2 linked regions of the Zobellia alginiliquefaciens genome follow. The protein of the gene in region 1 interacts with the protein of each later gene in a pairwise test. Links are inferred from orthologs where the notes say so. Each region holds a gene or a part of one and is shown on either strand. Other genes may lie near its edges.

Region 1 (7,159 bases):
CCTTTTATCTGGTTTTTTTAAATACCGCAACGCATCCGTTAGCGTTTCTTTACTGCCGAAGAAGTCATTGTTGTTTTTTTGGATGACACCAATGTTCATTAGGCTTTCACCAATTTGACTACTATCGTTAACCTTTGCGAAATACTCTTTGGAATGCGAATAATTTTCGACAGCCTTAAAATAGTCGCGCTCTATTTCAGCAAAATAATATCCCCTTAAATAGTAATGGTCCGCTATCAAATTCGCATTATCTATTTTGGAATTATGACTTAGAAGCAAATCACTAAACAGGATTAGACTATCATATTGCTGAGCAGTAAAATGAAGCAAACTTTTTTCATCAAGAACATATGCATAAAGTGAATCTTCTACAGTGTCTATCAATTTATCATATGACCTATTTATTGCTTCCTGTCTCTCTTTCGTTGTAAGTGAAATGTCCTTAGAAACATTAAAATAGAACAAGATACTGTCCAAAGCCTCAACGGAGCGAACATCAGCCCTCTCATTCCCTGAAGAACAACAAATTATAAAACAAAAGGAAACCAAAAACAGAAACTTCTTCACAAGCAACAGGGAATTGTGAGACTGAATTAAAAAAGCCACACATTAATGCATGGCTCAAAATAGTAAATTAAATTGGCACTTGTCGTATTGAACACCCATTTGAGGCTTCCAGGAAAGCTTCTTTACATACTGATCAAATAATTCTTATTGGAAATTTTATCATACACGTCCTTACTGAACATATATAACTGAGCTGGCTTTTTTGAAACACCAACTTGCTTTTCATCCAAAGCAATTATATACTTTCTACTGATTAACTTTCTTCTAAAATTACGGTTATCAATTTCAACACCTAATATAGATTGATAGAGATCCTGTACATCATTCATGGTGAATTTTAAGGGCAACAATTCAAAAGTTATAGGCTCGGACAAGCATTTAGCCTTTAGGTCTTCATGAGCTTCCTCAATAATTTTCTTATGGTCAAACCCTAGTTTTGGCAATTCCCCTAGAGGAAACCATTTTGCCTTATGCCTATTAGCCTTTAAATCAACATCATTGGTTTTCAACAAAAAATAATAGGCTACGGTAAAAGTCCTTGAGCTAAATTTCTTGCTCTTAACCCAAATTTGGTCTGACTTCCCCATTAGCCGGTCAGGAGCTCCAAATACCTTAAATTGCTTCTTATACAAATTGGTTAGACCGGTTAGCTCTTTTAATACCCTAGCAGAGGCTTCATCTAGAGTTTCATGCTCATACACATGGTAACCGGTCAATACATAATCATCCACAAGGACATTAGATTTTGCCTCGGACTCCAGATACCGCTTTATCAATAGAACATTAAGCGATTTTGCCTTAATGTCGTATCCAAAAACTACACAATCCACAGATACATTCAAGATTTCCTTAGCCTTCATAAATCTATTTTACATACAAAACTAAACAAATAAGCTCTTTAAATTAAAATTAAACGTCCTTTTGACATTATTAATAAAAATTCACTAATCCCTAATATTACAAAGCAATAAAAGGTAATTTCACATATATTACGGGTAAAATATCACATTTTTTATGTTAATTAATTTGGTAAGTAAAAAAATAAAGTTTTCATTTGTCTAATAAACGTTAATATGACGTTTATTAATTATCAACCTATAACCATCTTGTTATGAAACAAATGCTATCCATTTTACAAACTAGAATCGGTTTTACTTTGAAAAATTCAAATCATAAAAAACTAGAGCAATTTAACAGAGCTTCTTTTATGCTAGCCCTACCATTAATTCTCTTCTTTGGAATCAATTTTGGGTTAGCTCAGGACGATAACAAGGATAAAGACCGCTACAAACCTTTTAACACTGGCGGCCACTTAAAGAACATGCATATATGGCATGGCTTTGTTGTACATCCAGGAGCTATGTTCGCCACCCATTTAGAATATAATTCAAAAAATGAAAAATTTACACTTGGCGTCTGGGGCGGTGCCGGATTCACCACTACCGATGTAATCCATAAGGATTCCGGACAAAACGTAAGGGCCAACTACAAAGAAGTTTCCATATATGCCCTCTATCGTCTTTCCGATAGATTTTTTGCCGAAGCCGTATCCCACAACAATTACACCGGGGTGGAAGAAAGAGGCGACAAACTAAACTATTGGAGCTATGACAAAACACAGGGATACAATTTTGTGGATATCAACTTTGGCTACAATGTTACCCCAAACACCCTTCTATATTTAGCCACCATTATAGGTGGTGGTTCTGGAGATTACGAAATCCGACCCGATGGTTCTCTAAAAAATTCATGGACCCATTATTTTGAAGTGAAAAGCAAGGTGTGGAAAATTGACAATTACGAACTATCCCTATTTGCCGGTGGTGCATGGTCCTTCTTAACGGACAAAACATTCTACACCCAAGACAAAGCAAATGTTATTAACGTAGGATTGGCACTGAACAAGAATATTACTGTAGCCAACTACGAATTGCCTGTTGAAGTTACAGCCATGTGGAACCCCGAGAAGCGAGCAACGGTGTTATCGCTAGATTTTTCTTTATTTTAACAAAACCCGAACATAAATAACAGCTAATAGTATTGATTATGAAAAACGTAAATTCAGCTTTAAAGAAAATCCTTGGCCCATTCGTGGTGGTCACATTACTATTTATGAGCAGTTGTGCCAGACAGTTAGAAACAAGCAAAGCCTCCAACAGTCTAACCGAAGATACAGAGGAGAGTTTTGTAAGCAAAATAGATCTTTCAGGCAAAAGAATAGGCTATTGCACCCCGTCATTGAACGCACCCTACTACCAAGCGCTATTCCAGAGCATTAAGTCCACTACCGAAAATAATGGCATGACCTTCTTATCTGCAGATGGCCAAAATGATATTAACAAACAAATTGCAGCGGTTGAGGATCTAATCACAAAAGGTATTGATGCCCTGCTCCTTAACCCGCTAGATCCTGATGCCCTGGTTGGGGTTACCAAAGTCGCTAAAGCCGCCGGTGTTCCGGTATTCATTATAGACAGTTCTATTGACCCATCGGCAGATTTTGTTACTACCATTCAATCTAACAACTTAGCAAACGGGGAACTTGCCGGAGAATGGCTAGCCAAAAAATTCGGCAAAGAAAAAATGAATATTGCCCTATTAAGTGGTAATGCCGGAAACCCTGTAGGCAAAACGCGGAAACAAGGGCTTTTACAGGGCATTACGGAAGAACAATTAAGAACGTTGGGCTATATTGATTTGAACATTAAAACCCAAATGTATACCAACTGGTCCTATGCCGGCGGACTAAAGGCCATGGAAGATGTTTTGGTAGCACACCCAGATGTAAACGTAGTCATTACCGAATCGGATGTTTGTGTACTGGGAGCCATAAAGGCAATTGCCCAGGCGGGTAAAACAGATGATATTTTGATCGTTGCCGGTGCGGACGGACAAAAAGAAGCCATAAAGTACATTATGGAAACAGATTTCTACGGGTGTACCGCCATGAACAGTCCGGTACAGATAGGAAAAAATGCCGTTCAGTATGCAATTGAATACATGAACGGAAAAACAGATTTCCCAAAAAACTCATACACTGCACCTTTACTGATCACAAAGGAAAATGCGGCAAAATACTACAGGCCAGATGCTATATTTTAAAGGGAATCCGCAACACTTATTAATCAAACCTTGTTAGACATGAAAACTGAAAATAGCGCATACCGAGTTGAAATGACCGGAATATCTAAAAGCTTTGGAGTGGTTTCTGTACTTGAAGGTGTAAATCTTAAAGTAAAACCCGGAGAAATTCATGCATTACTTGGCGAGAATGGCGCGGGCAAATCTACGCTGGTAAAAATCCTTAGCGGTGTACATCAAAAAGATGGTGGAAAAATCTTGCTGAACGGCGAAGAACTTAACCTAAAAAACACACACGAAGGTCAGGTAAAAGGTATTAGTGTCGTCTACCAAGAACTCTCACTGGTAAACGATCTATCCGTTGCCGAAAATATCTACTTGCACAAACTTGGCGCAAATAAGTTCTGGATGAACTGGAAAAAAATTACCAAAGACGCACAAGAGCTTATAGATTCTTTGGGCTTTAAGATTGATGCATCGGCGCGAGTCAGAGATTTAAGTATTGTCCAAAAACAAGTAGTAGAAATTGCCAAGGCCTTATCGGAAGATACAAAAGTACTCGTACTGGATGAGCCCACTACCGTTTTTGATCCTACGGACACACAAAAGTTATTTGACAATTTGTTCAGGTTAAAGGAAAAAGGCATTTCCATTATTTACATCTCTCACCATTTAGAGGAAATATTTAAGATAGCAGATTCCATAACCGTTCTTAGAGATGGTGTAGACACAGGTTGCTTACCCGTTTCCGAGACCGACACGGATAGTGTTATTCGATTAATGATCGGTAGGGAACTAAAGGATCTGTACCCCGAACGTAATGCAAAAATAGGGTCAAAACCTGTTTTTGAAGTCAAGAACCTAACGGCTAAGAACAACTTGGTTCACGATGTGTCATTTTCCGTAAAACCTGGTGAAGTTCTTGGCGTAGCAGGGTTAGGAGGCAGCGGAAGGACAGAAACAGCAAAATTGATTTTTGGTGCCGATAAAAAGAAATCCGGAACCTTGACCCTAAACGGAAAAGAGATTAAAACTAAATCGCCCGTTGATGCCGTAAAACATCAAATAGGCTTTGTATCTGAAGATCGCAAGGAAGAAGGTGTCTTTTTGCCTCTTTCCATTCGAAAGAACATTAGCATTACCAATTTTAGATCTATTTCCAGTAAACTGGGTTTCTTAAAGACAGAAAAAGAGCAAGAAAACGTATCTGCATTAATTAACAAGCTAAATATTAAGACCCCTAGCTCAGAAGTAGATGTAGGCAACTTAAGTGGCGGCAACCAGCAAAAAGTGGCTTTGGCCAAATGGCTTAGCATAGACAGCAAAGTAATTATAATTGACGAACCTACACGCGGGGTAGACGTTGGTGCCAAAGTTGAAATCTATAATCTCATAAACGAAGTTGCCCAGAAAGGTGTTGCCGTTGTGGTCATTTCTTCCGATATGCCCGAAATAATGGGTATTTCGGACCGAATCCTGGTTATGCACAAGGGCACCTTCTACGGCGAGTTGACCAAAGAGCAATTTTCCGAAGAAAACATACTACGCTACTCCATTGGAAAAGCATTAAAAACATCATCATCCAACCATTAAAAAAATTAGATCATGGCCTTAACAATAAAACAACAACTTAGTAGTCCAGGAGGATTCCTTAAGTTTCTGATCAAACACAACACCATCTTCATTTTCATCGTACTAGTGCTGTTTTCTGCAATGATTTCAGATGTGTTCTTTACATCGGTAAATCTGTCCAATTTACTAAAACAGGTTTCCGGTATTGGTATTATAAGTATTGGAATGTTAATAGTAATCCTAACCGGTGGAATAGACCTTTCTGTTGGTTCCATGGTAGCCTTGTTGGCCGTTACTTTCGCAATTTTAGTGAATACATTTGCCTTGCCCCTAGCCATTCTACTGACCATTATAATCGGGTTTTCACTGGGAAGCGTAGCTGGTTATCTTGTAGCCTATCAAAAAATGGCACCCTTTATTGCCACACTTGCCCTAATGACTATTGCAAGAGGCTTGGGCTTTATCTATTCAAAAGGTTCCCCTATCACCTTCACCACTTACGGAGGATTGTACATGTCCGACTTTGCTAATAATTCAACCTTGGGCATACCTAACATTTCTATCGTGTTTTTTATCATTGTTATCTGTGCGATGGCAATGCTACGCTACAATGTATTTGGGAGATTGATTATAGCCATAGGAAGCAACGAGGAGGCCTCTAGACTATCGGGCATTAAAGTAAACAAATACAAGTTTTTGGTCTATGCAATTTCTGGGGCTTTGGCCGCAACTGCCGCTATCATTGTTGCCTCCAGAACAAATTTGGGATCACCTAATATGGGCATGGCTTGGGAACTTGACGCTATTGCCGCAGTAGTAATTGGAGGCGCAAGCTTAAATGGAGGAAAAGGAACCGCTATAAACACCTTAATGGGCGTTCTTATTTTAGGCTTGATAAGCAACATCCTAAATCTACTTAACGTACCCTCCTACCCGCAACAAGTGGTGAAAGGTGCCATAATCATCTTTGCCGTTCTCTTACAAAAATTCGAGAGCAAATAACTTAAAAACATAACGTTACATATTATGACTAGCTATAAATTAAACAACAAAAACCTCAGCAAGTTTTCAGATGAGGCCCTTATTCCCCAGTATGATAGATCTGCCTTAAAAACAGGTATCGTCCATGTGGGCATAGGGGGGTTCCACCGATCTCATGAAGCCTATTATACCAATCAATTATTACATGACCCAGCCAATTCGGATTGGGGCATTTGTGGCATTGCCCTATTGGATTTTGACACAAAAATTTACAATACCCTTAAAGAGCAAGACGGATTGTACACCCTTATTGTGAAGGAATTGGACGGCACCTTGACCAAAAAAATCATAGGCTCTATTGTAGAATACCTTTTTGCTCCGGAGAATCCAACACAGGTAATAGAGAAAATGGCGAGTACCGATGTTAAGATCATAACCCTGACCATTACGGAAGGTGGCTATAACTACAACGAAGCCACGGGTTCTTTTGACTTTACAAATCCCCTAGTTCAACAGGACTTAGAGCACCCACAAGCTCCCAAAACAATTTTTGGTTATTTGACCCAAGCATTAAAACTCCGAAAAGAAAGAGGATTGCCCGGGTGCACCATTCAGTCTTGCGATAACATTCAGGGAAATGGACATATGACGGAAAGGATGTTATTGAGTTTTGTACATATGGCCGAACCGGATCTCGTACCCTGGATAAAATCAAATGTATCCTTCCCTAATGCTATGGTAGATAGAATCACTCCCGCCACATCAGAAAAGGATATTACCCTATTAAAAGATACCAGCGGAATTGAAGATGCATGGCCCGTAGTTTGTGAGCCTTTTAAACAATGGGTCATAGAAGATGATTTTATCTCAGGAAGACCTGCTTGGGAAAATGTAGGAGCTCAATTTGTAGAAGATGTAGTTCCTTATGAAAAAATGAAGCTTAGCCTATTAAATGCAG
Region 2 (8,244 bases), 830 kb from region 1 along the record:
GTAAGATATTCAACAGAAGAAAAAGTAGATGCTGTTTCCACTAATATCGATTTTGAAAATAAAAAAATTGGCGACTTACGTTTGTATTATGGGGGCGAGTATATTTTTAATAAAGTAGGTTCTGTTGGTAGCCAAGAAAATATTGAGACTCATTTGGTTTCGGGAACAGCTTCCAGATATCCAGATGGAGCTATTTGGCAAACCTTGGCAGGCTATGTAAATGGAGAATACAAGGCGAAACCTAACTTTACTTTACTTTCGGGCTTAAGGTATAGCCATGTGTGGATTGATGCGGATTTTGACAAAACGTATTACCCTTTTCCTTTTGATGATGCCAATCTGAATAATGGCGCGTTAACGGGCAGTCTAGGCTTTAGTTGGTTCCCGAAAGCAGACTTGCAGATTACCTTTAATGGTTCAACCGGTTTTAGAGCACCTAATGTAGATGATGTAGGTAAGATTTTTGATTCTGAACCTGGTGCCGTAGTGGTTCCTAATCCTGACCTAGAGCCAGAATATGCGTACAATATAGAACTAGGGGTTCAGAAGAACTTTAATGACAAACTGGTTTTTAAAAGTGCTGCATTCTATACGTATTTGGTAGATGCTCTAGTGCGCAGAGATTACTTATTTAATGGGGAGAGTGAAATTTTATACAATGGCGAAATGAGTAGTGTACAGGCTATTCAGAATGCGGCAAAGGCGTATGTCTATGGCTTTGAATTTGGTTTGGAAGCTTTTCTTACGGATAACGTTTCGGTTGTTTCCAATTTAACCATTACCGAGGGCATTGAAGAGGAAGATGATGGTACCGAATCTCCCGGGAGACACGTTGCCCCTACTTTTGGAGATTTACACTTGGTTTATAAGAACCAGAGACTAAGAAGCGACTTGTTCGTGAATTATAACGGAGAGATTCCCTTTGATGATTTGGCGGCTTCCGAACGTAGTAAAGATTATATCTACGCATTGAATGCTGAAGGAAATCCGTATTCCCCATCTTGGTATACGCTAAATTTCCGTTCGCAATATGAGGTTTCAAACGCTATGAAAGTTTCTTTGAATCTTGAAAATATTACGGATCAACGGTACCGTTCTTATTCTTCGGGAATTTCCGCTCCAGGAATTAATTTAATAGTAGGGTTGGGGTATAAGTTTTAGAGATGGGACTCTTACTAAAAATAAAGAACCCCGACCAATTATGGCCAGGGTTCTTTGGGTGTAAGAAACAATCTTAAATTAGTTTACAGCAGCTTTAGCTTTGTCAGCAGCACTGTTGGCAGCGCCTTTAGCGTCATCAGCAGCTTTGTTGGCGGCATCTTTTACATCGCTAGCGGCTTCGTTAGCTTTAGCTTTGATGTTTTCGCCAGCTTCGTTGGCTTTATCTTTTAAATCGTTAGCAGCATCTTCAGCATCAGCTTTGATTTCTTCGCCAGCTTCCTCAGCTTTTTCCATTGCGTCGTTACCAGCCTCTTGTGCTTTGTCCATGGCGTCAGACCCCATTTCTTTAGCATCGTCACCAGCCTGCTCCATTGCAGCACCAGCTTCTTCAGTGGCACTCTTTGCTTTATCACCAGCTTCTCTACAAGAAACAAAAGAGATACTTAGGGCAAGCATTAGAACTGAACCTAAAATTAGTTTTTTCATGATTTTGTGTTTAAAGTTTTGTTTAATTGTTTCTCTCATATACGTATGAAACTGAAATTTAGACGCTATTTTTTAACATTTTCTTACAACCTTGTTTTTTCCTCCGTATTTCAATTCTCTCAAATCGACTTAATTCGACTAAAAATCCTTAATTTTGCAGCCTTAAATTAATGCAGTAGAGCCACTTATTATGAAGTTTGCGGAATATAAAGGATTGGACTTGCCCAAAGTAGCCGAGGATATACTTGATTACTGGAAGCAAAACCAAATATTTGAGAAAAGTGTTTCCTCTAGAGAGGGTAAACCTAGTTATGTTTTTTATGAAGGTCCGCCATCGGCAAATGGTATGCCTGGTATTCACCACGTAATGGCACGTACGATCAAGGATATTTTTCCTAGGTACAAGACCATGAAGGGCTTTCAAGTAAAACGTAAGGCCGGATGGGATACACACGGATTACCAATTGAACTGGGTGTTGAGAAAGAATTAGGTATTACTAAGGAAGATATAGGTAAGAAAATCTCTGTAGAGGAATATAATGCAGCTTGTAAAAAGGCGGTTATGCGGTACACTGATGTTTGGAACCGTATGACCGAACAAGTAGGGTATTGGGTAGATATGGATGACCCGTATATTACCTACAAGCCCAAATATATGGAATCTGTTTGGTGGTTATTGAAGCAGATTTATGATAAAGGTCTTGTTTATAAGGGGTATACTATTCAGCCGTATTCGCCAAAAGCAGGTACAGGTTTAAGTTCTCATGAATTAAACCAACCAGGAACGTACCAAGATGTTACGGATACTACCGTTGTAGCCCAATTTAAGGCTGTAGAAGCGTCATTGCCAGATTTTTTGCAGAATGAAGGTGATGTATATTTCTTGGCATGGACGACCACACCGTGGACACTTCCTTCCAATACGGCACTAACGGTGGGCCCTAAAATAGAGTACGTTCTGGTAGAAACGTACAACCAGTATACTTTTGAACCTATGAACGTGGTGCTTGCCAAAAACTTGGTAGGGAAGCAATTCTCCGGAAAGTTTCAACAAGTAGAGTCTAAACCCGAATTATTGGACTATAAGTCAGGTGATAAGAAAATCCCTTTTTACGTTGTAAAGGAATTTACAGGTAAAGACTTGGTGGGAATTAAATATGAGCAGTTGTTGGATTACGCTTTGCCGTACCAAAATCCTGAAAATGCGTTTCGTGTAATTTCCGGAGATTTTGTAACTGTAGACGACGGTACGGGTATTGTTCATACTGCGCCAACTTTTGGTGCGGATGATGCCTTGGTAGCTAAACAAGCGTCACCAGAGGTGCCACCATTATTGGTGCTAGACGAAAATAACAATCCTGTTCCATTAGTGGATTTACAGGGTCGTTTCCGTCCGGAGATGAAAGAGTTTGGCGGCAAATATGTGAAGAACGAATATTATGATTTAGGCGATGAGCCAGAAAGGTCAATAGACGTTGAGCTTGCTATTAAATTAAAAGAAGAGAATAAGGCCTTTAAAGTGGAGAAGTATGTACACAGTTACCCTAACTGCTGGCGTACGGACAAGCCTATTTTATATTACCCATTGGATTCCTGGTTCATTAAAATCAGCGATGTTAAAGATCGTATGTTCGCTTTGAACCAAACGATTAATTGGAAACCAAAATCTACAGGTGAAGGCCGTTTTGGTAACTGGCTGGCAAATGCCAATGACTGGAACCTTTCTAGATCTAGATATTGGGGTATTCCACTTCCTATTTGGAGAACTGAAGATGGTAAAGAAGAAATCATTATTGGTTCGGTGGCCGAACTAAAAGCCGAAATGGCAAAGGCGGTTGCATCCGGAGTGTTAGAAAAAGATATTTTTGATGATTTTGTGGTGGGTGATTTATCCGATGAAAACTATGATAAAATAGACCTTCATAAGAACATTGTTGATGATATTGTCCTAGTTTCCGCATCGGGCAAACCTATGAAACGCGAAAGTGATTTGATAGATGTATGGTTTGATAGTGGCTCAATGCCCTATGCACAATGGCACTATCCTTTTGAAAATAAAGATCTGATTGATGAGGGTAAGACTTACCCGGCTGATTTTATCGCAGAAGGCGTAGATCAAACTAGAGGTTGGTTCTATACATTACATGCCATAGGAACTATGGTGTTCGATTCTGTGGCGTATAAAAATGTTGTTTCCAACGGACTTGTTTTGGACAAGGAGGGCAAGAAAATGTCCAAACGTTTGGGCAATGCCGTGGATCCTTTTGATACGATGAACGAACACGGAGCAGATGCTACGCGTTGGTACATGATCTCTAATGCCAATCCTTGGGATAACTTAAAATTTGATACGGAAGGTATAGTTGAGGTAAAACGAAAATTTTTCGGGACACTTTATAACACCTATTCTTTCTTCGGCTTATATGCCAATATAGATTCTTTTGATTATTCAGAGGAAGATATTCCATTGAGCGAAAGACCGGAAATTGATAGGTGGATATTATCAGAACTTCATTCTTTGATCAAGACTGTTGATGAAGCGTATGCCGATTATGAGCCTACCAAAGCAACCCGTGCTATTTCGGACTATGTACAAGAGAATTTGAGTAACTGGTATGTACGTTTATGCAGAAGGCGTTTCTGGAAAGGTAGTTATGAGAAGGATAAAATATCGGCTTATCAAACGCTGTATACCTGTCTTGAAACCGTTGCTAAACTATCGGCTCCTGTGGCTCCCTTCTTTATGGATAGACTTTATAAAGATTTAACGAATACCACACATACGGAGGCTTTTGAATCTGTACATTTGGCCGAATTTCCAAAATATGATGAAGCCATCGTAGATAAGGATTTGGAAAGTAAGATGGAGAAAGCTCAGACTATTTCGTCTTTAGTGCTATCTATCCGTCAGAAAGAAAAGATAAAAGTGCGTCAGCCATTACAGAAAGTAATGATACCTGTTTTAGATGAAAATCAGAAGCATGAGATAGAAGCTGTTGCAGATTTGATTATGTCCGAGGTGAATGTTAAAGAAGTTGAATTGTTGGATGATGCTTCAGGTATTTTGGTGAAGCAGATCAAGCCTAATTTTAAGACTTTAGGTCCTAAATACGGGAAAGATATGAAAAAAATTGCTCAAGCTGTAGCTCAGTTGGGGCAAGAGGATATCCAAAAAATTGAGCAGGATGGCGAAATTTCGCTTGATATTGACGATAAAATTATTACATTACAGCTGCAAGATGTAGAGATAGCCTCTCAAGATATTGAAGGTTGGTTGGTTGCAAGTTCAGGATCTATTACGGTAGCCTTAGACGTAACTATCAATGAAGATTTAAGAGAAGAGGGTATTGCTAGAGAGCTTGTGAACAGAATTCAGAACATAAGAAAAGATTCTGGGTTTGAGGTGACAGATAGAATTGATATTAAGATTCTAAAAGATGGTTTTGTTGAAAAAGCGGTATCTAATAATTTAGAGTATATTAAGACCGAAACCTTGACAGCAGACCTAATTTTAGAGGAAAAACTGGAGGAAGGAGCCGAGGTTTCTTTTGACGAAGTGAACACTAAATTATTTATTGAAAAACATTAATACAATGGCAGAAGATTTAAAAGTTAGATATTCGGATAAGGATCTTGCCGAATTTAGAGAGTTGATCGAAGATAAAATCGAGAAAGCAAAAAGTCATTTAGAGTTGTTGAAGAGTTCGTATATGAACGACGGTAATAATGGTACCGATGATACTTCACCTACTTTCAAAGCTTTTGAAGAAGGTTCGGAGACTATGAGCAAAGAAGCGAATACACAGTTGGCTATTCGTCAAGAGAAATTCATTAGGGATTTAAAAAACGCTATTCTGCGTATTGAGAACAAGACCTATGGTATTTGCCGTGTAACAGGTAAGTTGATCGCTAAAGAGCGTCTTAAACTTGTTCCTCATGCTACTTTAAGTATTGAGGCTAAGAATATGCAAAAGTAATTATTGCATTATAAAATTTTAAAAGCCTACAAGAACCAATTTCTTGTAGGCTTTTTTTACGCCCTAAAAAAATGAAGTGCTTTTTAGTTTTCTTTTTATTCGTTAATCTTTTGACAGCACAAAAGGTGGTGAAAAAATCATTGATAAATGATGCCGTCACTGCAATTAATATTGACGTAGCCCATTGTTATGAATTGGAGTTGGAAACCTCGGAAAGCCATGAGATGTCAGTAGAGGCAATTATTGACGGTGAGTATACAAAAGACCTTTTGCTAACCGTAAAAGAAAATGAAGGTTCTATACTGATAAGTAGTGGTTTTCAGCCTAATTTTAAAAACCCTAATGATAAACTTAGTGCACACAAGGTTGTCTCAATTTCTTTAAAAGTAGTGCTTCCCCGGTATAAATACGTTACCGTTTTTGGAACCAGTTGCAATGTATTCGCTACCGGAGATTACAGGAAGTTGAATGTTACATTGAACGATGGGAATTGTGAACTTTTTAATGTCTCCGAAGATGTAAATGTACACACTCAAAGTGGTCATATATTGGTTGAAGCTTTAAAAGCTGATATAAAGGCTGATAGTAAATACGGGAAGATAGATGAAGAAGATATTCCTAACGGGGGTGCCGTATACACGTTGACATCGGTAACGGGAAATATAGGAATAAAGAAAACCGAATAATATACTTATTTTTGCGTATTCAAGTTGTATATATACTATGAATTTAAAGAAATCATTGCTCATTATAATAGCAATATTGTTGATTGATCAACTGAGCAAAGTTTATATAAAGACCCATTTTGTATTGGGTGATTCCGTTGAAGTTTTTAGTTGGTTTAAGATTCTGTTCATTGAGAATTCTGGAGCGGCTTGGGGTGCTAAATTGAGTGATTTCTTACCTATTTCCGAGCCTACGGGTAAATTGGTTTTGACCATTTTCCGTCTGTTTGCAGTAGCGGGAATAGGGTATTGGTTGTATGATACTATACGTAAGGAGTCTTCGCAGACCCTAATTTTAGCGGTTTGCTTAATCTTTGCGGGAGCTCTAGGTAATATTATAGATTCCGTCTTCTATGGGGTGATATTCAGTGATAGTTACCAACAATTGGCAACCGCCTTTTCAGATGAGCCTTATGGTAGCCTGTTTTACGGAAAAGTGGTAGATATGCTTTATTTTCCTATGGTAGATACTATATGGCCAGACTGGATGCCTTATTTTGGAGGCTCTACCTTTCGTTTTTTTGAACCTGTTTTCAATATTGCGGATATGGCTATTAGTACCGGTGTAGGTATTCTTCTGGTTTTCAATAAAAAAGCTTTCGGTAAGGCTGATGACGAAATACCTGCAGAGGAAGTAGCTTAATCATATTTAAAAAGAATAGGTCTTGGAGGGTGTAACGCAGTAGTTCAAAGTAATATCGTATCTGTTTACGTCCGTAATGAATTCCTCTTCTGGCTCAAACAAGGACAGCCCAACTTTAATTACATCTTTTCGGCACTCGGCTAAAAAGGTGTCATAAAATCCCTTTCCGTAACCAACGCGGTTTCCTTTAGTGTCAAAGGCAAGTAGGGGAATGAAAACAACCTCTATTTTGGTGGTGGGTATTTCTATTCCGTCAACAGGTTCGGGAATGTTCCATGCGTTATTTATAAGACGCGTAGAATCCGTTAGCAAATAATGCTCTAATGTGGTTTTGTTCACTACTTTCGGTAAAACTACATTTTTATCCTTTCCTTGAAGTATGGATAGAATAAAGGTAGTGTCAATCTCTTTATTTTCAGAAATCGGTAAGAAAATATGGTAATAGTTATATGACCATATGGGCAGTTTGAGTATTTCATTAGCAATACTCAAGCTAGAATCTGTCAGTGATTCGTTATCTATTGAATCTCTTCTTTTTTTGTATAGAAATCTTAAATCTTTTTTGAGCATTGATTATGACCTCAGTACAATTGGGGAATCTTTGGGTATGCCTATTCTTTTACTGACACTGAGTAATATATCTTAAAAGATATCATTAAAATAAGATACAGGCCGAGGGTTATGATGTATTTATCCATGTGGTAATTGATTTTGATTCTTAAATTTAAATAAAAAATATCAATGAAAATACTTTTAACTGCAACTTTTTATCGATGAACTGCATTTTTTAGAGTTTTTTAACAATTTTGCACTAAGAAACGTGCAAAATTGCACGCGGATAACACATTGAAGCTTAACTTTTTATTCATATTAAGTTTTCATGAAAATCACGTTTCGTTAAAAAAGAGCAAAACACTTAGCCCTTTTGATAAAACGTAGTAATTTAACATGGTAGAAGTAGATATACCTACCCGTTAATCTGTTAAACCGTTTTTGTAATGCCCCAAGTTCCTATAGAAGTACAATTAAGTACATTGCCCCAGAGCCCTGGGGTGTATCAATTTTACGATATAGATGATAAAATACTTTACGTAGGAAAAGCCATAAATTTAAAGAAGCGGGTATCTTCATATTTTACAAAAAACCATGAATACGGAAAGACGCGTGTTCTTGTGAAAAAAATAAAAAGTATAAAGCATATTGTGGTTCCGACGGAATCTGATGCGCTACTTCTGGAAAACAACCTTATAAA

What was found.
Region 2: the proteins of P0077_RS05840 (region 1) and ileS interact in binary tests that used the Escherichia coli proteins (3 or more experiments, as listed by UniProt). The link is inferred for Zobellia alginiliquefaciens from one-to-one orthologs.

Annotation. Positions count from the first base shown.
Region 1 is NZ_CP119758.1:1,393,192-1,400,350, forward strand. The notes cover bases 1,811-4,641. They hold P0077_RS05840 (substrate-binding domain-containing protein), read left to right. Parts: upstream 1,811-2,613; coding sequence 2,614-3,669; downstream 3,670-4,641. Other genes in these bases: P0077_RS05835 (hypothetical protein), read left to right, coding at 1,811-2,575; P0077_RS05845 (sugar ABC transporter ATP-binding protein), read left to right, coding at 3,709-4,641. Also shown: P0077_RS05825 (tetratricopeptide repeat-containing sensor histidine kinase), read right to left, coding at 1-567; P0077_RS05830 (NUDIX hydrolase), read right to left, coding at 690-1,427; more of P0077_RS05835, read left to right, coding at 1,679-1,810; more of P0077_RS05845, read left to right, coding at 4,642-5,241; P0077_RS05850 (ABC transporter permease), read left to right, coding at 5,254-6,222; P0077_RS05855 (mannitol dehydrogenase family protein), read left to right, coding at 6,247-7,159. UniProt on the Escherichia coli protein: Part of the ABC transporter complex RbsABC involved in ribose import. Binds ribose. Also serves as the primary chemoreceptor for chemotaxis.
Region 2 is NZ_CP119758.1:2,222,741-2,230,984, forward strand. The notes cover bases 1,521-5,436. They hold ileS (isoleucine--tRNA ligase), read left to right. Parts: upstream 1,521-1,837; coding sequence 1,838-5,236; downstream 5,237-5,436. Other genes in these bases: P0077_RS09435 (hypothetical protein), read right to left, coding at 1,521-1,617; P0077_RS09445 (TraR/DksA family transcriptional regulator), read left to right, coding at 5,241-5,436. In the rest of the region: P0077_RS09430 (TonB-dependent receptor), read left to right, coding at 1-1,161; more of P0077_RS09435, read right to left, coding at 1,240-1,520; more of P0077_RS09445, read left to right, coding at 5,437-5,624; P0077_RS09450 (DUF4097 family beta strand repeat-containing protein), read left to right, coding at 5,696-6,310; P0077_RS09455 (lipoprotein signal peptidase), read left to right, coding at 6,348-6,992; P0077_RS09460 (5-formyltetrahydrofolate cyclo-ligase), read right to left, coding at 6,999-7,562; excinuclease ABC subunit UvrC, read left to right, coding at 7,991-8,244. UniProt on the Escherichia coli protein: Catalyzes the attachment of isoleucine to tRNA(Ile). As IleRS can inadvertently accommodate and process structurally similar amino acids such as valine, to avoid such errors it has two additional distinct tRNA(Ile)-dependent editing activities.